3 regions of the Mesorhizobium sp. P171375 genome follow, and region 2 is predicted to be linked to each of the others. Evidence: predicted binding sites of a transcription regulator. Region 2 holds the regulator's gene; each other region holds the start of a gene.

Region 1 (3,254 bases), 3.9 Mb from region 2:
TTCACCAACGAGCAGGCCGAGCAGGCGATCAGCCTGCTCGTGCTCTACAAATATTTCGTGCTCAGCGGCCAGATCGAGCCTGATCCCGAAGTCTGGCGCTATATTCAGGGCTAATCGTCCGCGGTCCCGGTACCCTACTTCTTTGCGCAGAGCCTCCACTCTACTTCTGAAGCGTCCCAGCAATAACCGTTGGCCTTCAACTGAAATCCGAGGGCGTCAAGGATGATGCAAAAGCGATCACTCTCCGCCTTGGAAATCGGTTGGCCGTCAAGCTCTGCCTGGCGGCAAGCTGGTCTGACATCGCTGTAGACCGAAGCCACCTTTTGACCATCAAAGTCTCCACACACTGCCGCTGTGGTCGACGAAAGAATGACGACGGCGCAAAAGTATGCGGTTGCTCTAGCGCATCGGACTGCATGCATTGGCGACATCGGCGAAGCATCGCCCATAGGCACTATGGACGCAACCATTCAGCGAGGCGACTGCGTGACATCGCTGGTCAGATGACACTGCGGTCGAGAACCAGATCGGCCGGGCCGAACCGGTCCTTCGCCGTGAACTGCTGGTGCCAGTAGGGGTAGAGCACCGGCGGCCGGCTGACGGCATCGAGACGGTCGCGTTCCTCAGCGGTGAGGGCGAGTGCCGCCGCGGCAAGATTGTCCTTAAGCTGGGTCTCGTTGCGCGCGCCGATCACCAGCGAACTGACGGCCGGCCGGCCGAGCAGCCAGGCAAGCGCCACCTGCGCCGCCGAGACGCCACGGACCGCACCGATGTCAACAAGCACATCGACGATCCGCCACAGCCGGTCTTCATCGCGGATCGGCGGTTCCGACCAGCCGGCGAGCTGGCGCGCGGTCGGGCTGTCGCGGCGGTATTTGCCCGACAAGAGGCCGCCGGCAAGCGGGCTCCACACCAGCACGCCAAGGCCCTGGTCGACCGAGATCGGCAAGAGTTCGTATTCAGCCTCGCGCGCTTCCAGCGTGTAATGGATCTGCTGAGTGATGAAGCGCGGCTGGTGCTGGCTGTCGCTGATGCCGAGCGCCTTCATCACCTGCCAGCCGGAATAGTTGGAGCAGCCGACATAGCGGATCTTGCCCTGTGCAACCAGCGTGTCGAGCGCCGCCATGGTCTCCTCGAGCGGCGTCGTGCCGTCCCATTCGTGCAGGAAATAGATATCGATGACATCGGTCCTGAGGCGCTTCAGGCTCTTCTCGCATTCGCGGATCAGATGATGGCGCGACAGGCCTTCGTCATTGGGACCTTTGCCGATCCGCATGCGCGCCTTGGAGGCGATCAGCACATCGTTCTTGCGCTTGCCGCCGAGCGCCTCGCCGATGATCTCTTCCGACAGGCCGTTCGAATAGACATTGGCGGTGTCGATGAGATTGATGCCGGCATCGATGCAGGTGTCGATGATGCGTGATGCCTCAGCGAGATCGGAATTGCCGACGGCGGCGAAAGGTCCGCTGCCGCCGAAGGTCATGGTGCCCAGCGTCAGCGTCGAAACTTTCAAGCCTGAACGGCCAAGCGTGCGGTATTCCATGTCAGATCCTCGCAATTTTGGTGGGGTGGGGCGGTTTTGGTCGAGAAGGGCGCGGGCCGCCCGAATGGGTCAGCCATTTGTAGGACAATTTAAGCGGTTTGTCGCCATGCCACGGCAATGGATCGACCATGCCCCGCCGATTTGGGCTGTGATCGGCTGGCCGGCGGCTTGCAATAAAACCGTCATTGCCGGCCTATATCAAGTCGGCTCAGGGTTTCATGTCAGCCGGTAAGCGGAGCAGTAGAAATGACTGAGTTAAAGCAGAATTCTCCGGCCAGGGATTGGCTTGAGGCCGAACTCGCCGACACGCTCGACGAAGACTATGAGCTGGAAATGTCGGAGCCGGCGCTGTCGCTGGAGATTGCCAAGATCTACAAGAACGCCCATCCGCCATCGATCGATCGCATGCAGTATTTTCGCGATCTGATCAGCTTGCAGTCGGAACTGATCAAGCTGCAGTCCTGGGTCGCCTACCACAAGAAAAAGCTGGTGGTGATTTTCGAGGGCCGCGATTCCGCCGGCAAGGGCGGCGTCATCAAGCGCATCACCCAGCGCCTCAACCCGCGCATCGCTCGTGTCGTGGCGCTGCCGGCGCCGACCGAGCGTGAGAAATCGCAATGGTATTTCCAGCGTTATGTGCCGCATCTGCCCGCCGGCGGCGAGATCGTGCTGTTCGACCGCTCCTGGTACAACCGCTCCGGCGTCGAGCGCGTGATGGGCTTTGCCGACCAGGATCAGGTCGAGCAATTCTTCCACGACGTGCCGGAGTTCGAGCGCATGCTGGTTCGCTCCGGCGTCACGCTGGTCAAATACTGGTTCTCGATCACCGACGAGGAACAGCAGATGCGCTTCCTGATGCGCATCCACGATCCGATGAAACAGTGGAAACTGTCGCCGATGGATCTGCAGTCGCGCGTGCGCTGGGAGCAGTACACCAAGGCCAAGGAAGAGACGTTTGCCCGCACCAACATTCCCGAGGCGCCGTGGTACATCGTCGAAGGCAACGACAAGAAGCGGGCGCGGCTGAACTGCATCGACCATCTGCTCAAGCAGATGCCCTATGAGGAAGTGCCGCACGAAGAGATCACGCTGCCCGAGCGGGTGTTCAATCCGGAGTACGAACGGCAGGTGTTGCCGCGGGAGCTTTACGTGCCGGAGAAGTATTAGCTCCCTTCTCCCCGTCACTATACGGGGAGAAGGTGCCGGCAGGCGGATGAGGGGCGGAGCTAACCTCGATAGTTGGCCGCTCAAGTGGCTCATACGGGATGATTTATTTCAACGCCATAACGCCATCGGCGGTTGGGTTCGGTGGTGAAATCCTTCGACCGTTTGCGCCGCCCCTCATTGCCCTGCCGGGCATTTCTCCCCGTAGAACGGGGAGAAAGGAGCCTGCGCCGAGGGGTTCGCTACCTACCCCGCTTGATCGTCACATGCGTCGCAATCGCCGTCGCCACCTGGTCGGTGCACTGATAGCCGAGCTTGAGCATATCCAGGCCGGCAAACAGATTCTCACCCTTGCCCAGCAGCACCGGCGACACCGCCAGATGCAACTCGTCGATGAGCTTCTCCTTGAGATACTGCCGGATGGTGGAGACGCCGCCGCCGACGCGGACATCCTTGCCACCGGCCGCGGCTTTCGCCTGGTCGAGTGCCTCATGGATGCCGCCGGTGACGAAGTGGAAAGTGGTGCCGCCTTCCATTTCGATCGGAT
Region 2 (3,254 bases):
CACGGCGCGACAAAAACTGGCCCGAAGGCCGGCACACAGAGGCTCTATTTTTTCGAGCCTCGAAAAAATACTGGTCCAACGGCGGGGCGCTGTCAACATCGATTCTGATGGATTCTGATGGCTTCGCCGAATTTTTTCGGGACCCGCAATAAACAATGACAGCGCCGCTGGCTTCTGGCAATATTTGCGTGGCGTCCCTGACCGCCTCCACTATCATGAGGCGCAAGGGGACCGGGAGGAAAACAAAAATGTCGGTTGGAATCCGTCACGACGATCTGCGCCGTCGCAACCGTGCGATGGTGATTTCGGCCGTGCGCCGGGCCGGCCAGCCGTCGCGCACCGAGATTGCGGCGACCACAGGCCTCAGCCATTCGACCATATCGGCGATCTCGTCTGATCTGATTCAAGAAGGCATCCTGGCTGAGAGCAAACCCGGCGAGACGGGTGCGCTGAAGCGCGGCCGGCCGCAGGTTGGCCTTGCGCTCAACCCGGAAGCCGCCGCGGTGATGACCGTGGTGCTGTCGCTGAACTTCCTCTCCGTCACCGTCATCGACTATGCTGGCCATGTGGTCGCCGAGGAGCAGCGCCGGCTGGATACGCTGACCATGCCGCGCGACGAGCTGATCGGCGAATGCACGGCAATCGTTCGGCGGCAGCTCGAGGATCCCGATCTCGATGTTCAGAGCATCGCCCGCATTGCCATGGGCATCCAGGGCATCACCGATTCGCGGGCGCGCGCCATGCTGTGGTCGCCGATCACGCCGCTGACCGACATTGCCTTCGCCGACATACTGGAAGCGGAATTCGGCATTCCGGCCACCATGGAAAACGACTGCAACATGATGGCGGTGGCGCTGCAATGGCGCCAGCCTGAGCGCTACCGCGACAATTTCATCGCTATCCTGCTCTCGCATGGCATCGGCATGGGGTTGGTGCTGAAGGGCGAATTGTTTACCGGCACCCATTCCTCGGGCGGCGAGTTCGGCCACATGATCCACCGGCCCGGCGGCGCGCTGTGCCGTTGCGGGCGGCGCGGCTGCGTGGAGGCCTATGCCGGCAATTACGCCATCTGGCGCAGCGCCAAAATGATGAGCGAGGATGCCGAACCGGTCGATGTCGGCGACGCCGACATGCGGGCGCTCGCCGCACGTGCCCGCGAGACCGATGGCCCGGAGCGCGAAGCCTACCGCAAGGCCGGCGAGGCGCTCGGCTTCGGCCTCGGCAGCCTGTTCGCGCTGATCGATCCAGCACCTGTCGCCATGGTCGGAGTCAGCGCCGCCGCGTTCGATCTGATCGAACCGGCATTGCGCGAAGCGATTGCTCAGACCGCCGGCGGCCAGCACTCGAAATCGATCTCCTTCGACACCGAGCCCAACGAACTGCCGCTGATCCGCGAAGGCTGCGCTATGCGCGCGCTCAGCTTCGTCGACCAGGAGATTTTCGCACCGGGGATTCAGGCAAAAGCGGGCAAGCATGTCGCCTGAGGGGCCGGCAACAGCGCGGCGCGCCTAATCTTCCCGGATAGCGTAGCCGGCGCCGCGGATGGTGCGGATGACGTCGGGCATGCGGCCATTGTTGACCGCCTTGCGCAGTCGACCGACATGCACGTCGACCGTGCGCTCGTCGATATAGATCGTCTCGCCCCAGACATTGTCGAGCAGCTGGCTGCGCGAGAACACGCGGCCGGGATGGCGCATCATGAATTCGAGCAGGCGGAACTCGGTCGGTCCGAGCCTGATTTCGCTCTTCTTGCGGTAGACGCGGTGCGATTCACGGTCGAGCACGATGTCGCCGACCTTGAGCACGCTGGACAGCACTTCCGGCTTGGCGCGGCGCAGCAACGCTTTCACGCGCGCCATGAATTCCGGTGTCGAGAACGGCTTGACCAGATAGTCGTCGGCGCCGGTCGACAGGCCACGCACGCGGTCGCTCTCCTCGCCACGCGCGGTCAGCATGATGATCGGCAGCCGTTCGGTCTCGGGCCGCATGCGCAGCCGGCGGCAGAGCTCGATGCCGGACACCGCCGGCACCATCCAGTCGAGCACCAGAAGGTCGGGCACATTTTCCTGCAGCCGAATTTCGGCCTCGTCGCCGCGCGTCACCACCTCGACCTGGTAGCCTTCGGATTCGAGGTTGTAGCGGAGGAGCACGCCCAGCGGCTCCTCGTCCTCCACGACCATGATGCGTGGCGCGATCATCAGCAGTTCACCCTTGTCAGGCCGAAGTGGCCATCGCCGTCTCGTCCTGCTTCGGGCGATTGGCGGGCAATTGCTGGCCGGTCAGCACATAATACGCATTTTCAGCGATGTTGGTGACATGATCACCGATGCGCTCCAGATTCTTGGCGCAGAACAGGAGATGCGTGCAGGCGGTGATGTTGCGCGGGTCTTCCATCATGTAGGTCAAGAGTTCACGAAACACCGACGTGTATTTGACGTCGATACGTTCGTCCTCATTCCTGAGTTTCGCCAGGGCTGCCGCATCGGCCGCGGCATACTCCTCGACCACTCCTTGCACCTGGATCAGCACCAGCTGCGCCATCGCGTCGATGGAGTGCGAGAGGTCGCGCGGCGTGACGCTGAGGCCCACGGTGCCGACGCGCTTGGCGATGTTCTTGGCGAGATCGCCGATGCGCTCGAGGTCGCCGGCCATGCGGATCGAGCCGACCACGGCACGCAGATCGTTGGCCATCGGCTGGCGCTTGGCGATGAGCGTGATAGCGCGATCGTCGAGTTCCCGCTGGCGCGCGTCCATGATGGCGTCGTCGGACACGACGCGCTGCGCCAGCGCATTGTCGGAATTGAGCAGCGCTTTTGTCGAGCCGCTGACCATCGACCCGGCCAGATCGCCCATGTCGCGGATCAGCTTGCTGATCTGGCCCAACTCTTCATCGAAGGAAGCGACGGTATGTTCACCCATGATCGTGGTCCTCGTGCCTGAAAATTCAACCGCTGGACGGCTCAGCCGAAGCGGCCGGTAATGTAGTCCTGGGTGCGCTTGTCGTCGGGATTGGTGAACATCTTGTCGGTGGCGCCCTCCTCGACCAGGTAGCCGAGGTGGAACATCGCCGTGCGCTGCGACACGCGCGCCGCCTGCTGCATCGAGTGGGTGACGATGACGATCGTGTAATTCTGGCGCAGCTCGTCGATCAGCTCCTCGACGCGTGCGGTGGCAATCGGGTCGAGCGCCGAGCATGGTTCGTCCATCAGGATTACTTCCGGCGACACCGCAATGGCGCGCGCGATGCACAGGCG
Region 3 (3,254 bases), 3.6 Mb from region 2:
ACCTGGCGGCGCCGCCAACTCCGCCGAGTTCGCCGCCGATCGCTATCCCGCCTGAGCCAACTCCGCCCGTGCAGGCAGCCAAACCGCCGGAGCCGGCGCCGCCTGCGCCGCCACGGCCACCTGACGTCGCACTTGCTCCGGCAACCCCGCCACCGGAAGCGGCCCCGCCGCCGGCTCCAGCCACACCGCCACAAGCCGCACTTCCAACACCGCCGGAAACGGTCGCGCCCTTGCCGCCGGCCGAACCACCACTGCCGACCGAGCCCGACGGTCACCGCGACGCCGTCGTCTGGCTCGCCGTGTCAGCCGATGGCCGCGACATCATGAGCGCCAGCACCGATCGCATGATCAAGCTCTGGGACATCGCCGGCAAGCGGCTGATCCGCAATCTCGGCGAACACAAGGACATGGCGCGCACGGCGCTGTTCATGCCCGACGGCGCCACCGCGCTGACCGCCGGCGATGACGGCGAAGTCGTGCTGCGAAAGCTCGCCGACGGCACTGTGCTGCATGTGTTCTCGTCGGGGCAGAATGGCGGTGTGCGCAAGCTGGCGATCAGCCAGGACGGAAAGCGTGCCGTCAGCGGTCACGACACCGGCAACGTCATCGTCTGGGACCTCGTCAACAAATCCGCGCTGCATGTGATGACCGGGCACGACTGGCCGATCAGCACGGTCGCCATCTCGCCCGACGGCACGCGCGCGCTGAGCGGCTCCATCGACGGCACGCTGAAATTCTGGGACGTCGAAAGCGGCAAGCAATTGCGCAGCTGGCACGGCCACGAGCAGGGCACCTACGGCGCCGTCTTCACCGCCGACGGCCATCACGTCATCACCGGCAGCGGCGACTACACGATCAAGCTCTGGGACCTCGACACGTTTAGGGAACTGCGCCGCTTCGAAGGCCACGAAGGCACCGTCTACACGCTGACGCTATCGTACGACGGCAAGCGACTGGCCTCCGGCTCACTCGACGGCACGGCGCGGCTGTGGGACGTCGACACCGGCAACCAGATCGCCATGTTCGACAGCCGCACCGGCCCGATCTACGCCGTCGCCTTCGCGCCCGACGGAACGCTGCTGACCGGCGGCGACGACCGCACCATCAGGGACTGGCCGGCCACCGGCGACGGCGAAATCCTGTTCGCCGGCGCGCCGCAGTGAGGACGCTGATTGGGTCGCATATTCCCCGCACGGAAATATGGCCGGCAGGCCAGCGATGCGCCCATCGGAGCTTCGTTCAATCCCGATTCTCAACCGGCTTCGGATGACGCAGAAATGTGAGCGGCCCGGGAGAGGTTTTGTCATATAACGGACATCGGCAACGACTACCAAAAACTGCCTTTTATCAGTCAATTTTGGAGGTCACTTATGCTTCGCCCCCTCATCGCACTTGCCGTTACGACAAGTCTTGCCAGCGCTGCTGGTGCTGCCACGATCTATCCTCTCGACCGCGCCACGATCCTCGCCCAGTCTCCTTTCGACCTGAAGGTCGAATTCGACAAGGTCGTCAGCCCCGACCAGGTCACGGTGACGATCAACGGCAAGCCGGCCGACGAGGTCCTCGGCAAGAAGGTCGAGTTCGTTGAGAAGGAAGAGGGGGTCGATGCCTCCGCCATTTTGATCCGCGCTGCCAGCATCGCCCAGCCCGGCACCTATGAGATCGAAGCCAAGGCTGGCGACGAGACCAAGTCCGTCAATTGGGAGGTGTTCGGAACCTCGGCGACCCCGCGCGCCAAGAACGTCATCTTCCTGCTTGGCGACGGCCTCTCTGTTGCGCATCGGACCGGTGCGCGGATCATGTCCAAGGGCATGACCGAAGGCAAGGCGAACGGCCGGCTCAACATGGACGATCTCGACTATATGGCCTTTATCGGCACGTCGTCGACCAACGCGATCGCCACCGACAGCGCCAACACCATGTCGGCCTATATGACCGGCCACAAGACGGCGGTGAACGCGCTCGGCGTCTATGCCGACCGCACCAAGCCGAGCCAGGATGACCCGAAGGTCGAGACCATCGCCGAGGCTCTGCGGCGCACCGGCAAGAAGTCGATCGGCGTCGTCTCGACGGCCGAGATCGAGGACGCCACGCCGGCAGCCGTCGTCTCCCATACCCGCAGCCGCAGCGACAAGGCCGACATCGTCGGCATGTTCTACCAGACGCAGCCCGACGTCATCCTCGGCGGCGGCTCCGCCTATTTCCTGCCGCAGAGCACGGCCGGCTCCAAGCGCAAGGATGACACTGACTACATCGCGAAATTCCGCGATGCCGGATACGCCCTTGCCACCGACAAGACCGAACTCGAGGCTGCAGCCAAGACCAACACCGGCAAGTTCCTCGGCCTGTTCCATACCGGCAACATGGACGTCACGCTGGACCGCGACTTCCTCAAGAAGGGCACCGTGGAAACCTTCCCCAATCAGCCGGGTCTCGTCCAAATGACCAATGTTGCACTTGGTGAGCTGTCGAAGAACCCCGAAGGCTTCTTCCTGATGGTCGAAGGTGCCTCGGTCGACAAGATGTCGCATCCGATGGACTGGGAGCGCTCCATGATCGAGGTCATCGAATTCGACAAGGCGGTCGGCGTTGCGATGGAATTCGCCAAGACCCATCCCGACACGATGATCGTGATGACCGGCGACCACACCCACAGCGTTTCAATCATCGGCACCATCGACGACAGCAAGCCGGGCCCCGACATGCGCGACAAGGTCGGTGTCTATGCCGATGCCGGCTTCCCGAACTACGAGGACAAGAACAACGACGGTTATCCCGACAGCGTCGATGTCTCGCGCCGTCTGGCCATCTTCGGCGCCAACTTCCCCGACTATTACGAGACGTTCCGCCCGAAGCTCGACGGCCCGTTCGTGCCGGCGGTGCAGAACGAGAGCAAGCAGTATGTCGCCAACGAGAAGTACAAGGACGTGCCCGGCGCCGTGCTGCGCATCGGCAATCTGCCGAAGTCGGCCGATACAGCGGTCCATGCCGTCGATGACGTCGTGCTGCAGGCCAGCGGTCCGGGTGCGGAAGGCTTCAAGGGCTACATGGAGGAGAGCGACGTCTATAAAGTCCTCGCCGACGCGCTCGGACTGGCGCCGGCGACGAACTGAGCCGCACGGCCTATGATGATCCCGGCCGCTCCATCCGGCGCTTGCGGATGGAGCGGCCAGGGACGACGGTTCGGGCGCTGACGGCGCCCGCGCCAATCGACAAGGGAATAGCAATCATGGAGTGCAGACCGATCACCCGTC

The links. Region 2 encodes PhoB, which activates phosphate uptake and scavenging genes when phosphate is short. Its sites were predicted from a motif close to TGTCATNNANCTGTCAT; they were not measured.
Region 1: a site for PhoB is predicted at 1,713-1,729, ahead of ppk2 (polyphosphate kinase 2). Genes of this name have one in related genera too.
Region 3: a site for PhoB is predicted at 1,302-1,318, ahead of ACYHH6_RS18320 (alkaline phosphatase). Genes of this name have one in related genera too.

The regions. Positions count from the first base shown of each region.
Region 1 is NZ_JBYNWF010000001.1:4,141,858-4,145,111, forward strand. It holds gene ACYHH6_RS20000 (glycosyl transferase family 90) at 1-114, shown strand, start outside; gene ACYHH6_RS20005 (aldo/keto reductase) at 500-1,543, opposite strand; gene ppk2 (polyphosphate kinase 2) at 1,790-2,710, shown strand; gene ACYHH6_RS20015 (dihydrofolate reductase family protein) at 2,950-3,254, opposite strand, start outside.
Region 2 is NZ_JBYNWF010000001.1:212,567-215,820, forward strand. It holds gene ACYHH6_RS01070 (ROK family protein) at 249-1,484, shown strand; gene phoB (phosphate regulon transcriptional regulator PhoB) at 1,509-2,198, opposite strand; gene phoU (phosphate signaling complex protein PhoU) at 2,215-2,919, opposite strand; gene pstB (phosphate ABC transporter ATP-binding protein PstB) at 2,961-3,254, opposite strand, start outside.
Region 3 is NZ_JBYNWF010000001.1:3,806,373-3,809,626, forward strand. It holds gene ACYHH6_RS18315 (WD40 repeat domain-containing protein) at 1-1,163, shown strand, start outside; gene ACYHH6_RS18320 (alkaline phosphatase) at 1,371-3,113, shown strand; gene ACYHH6_RS18325 (ABC transporter permease) at 3,235-3,254, shown strand, end outside.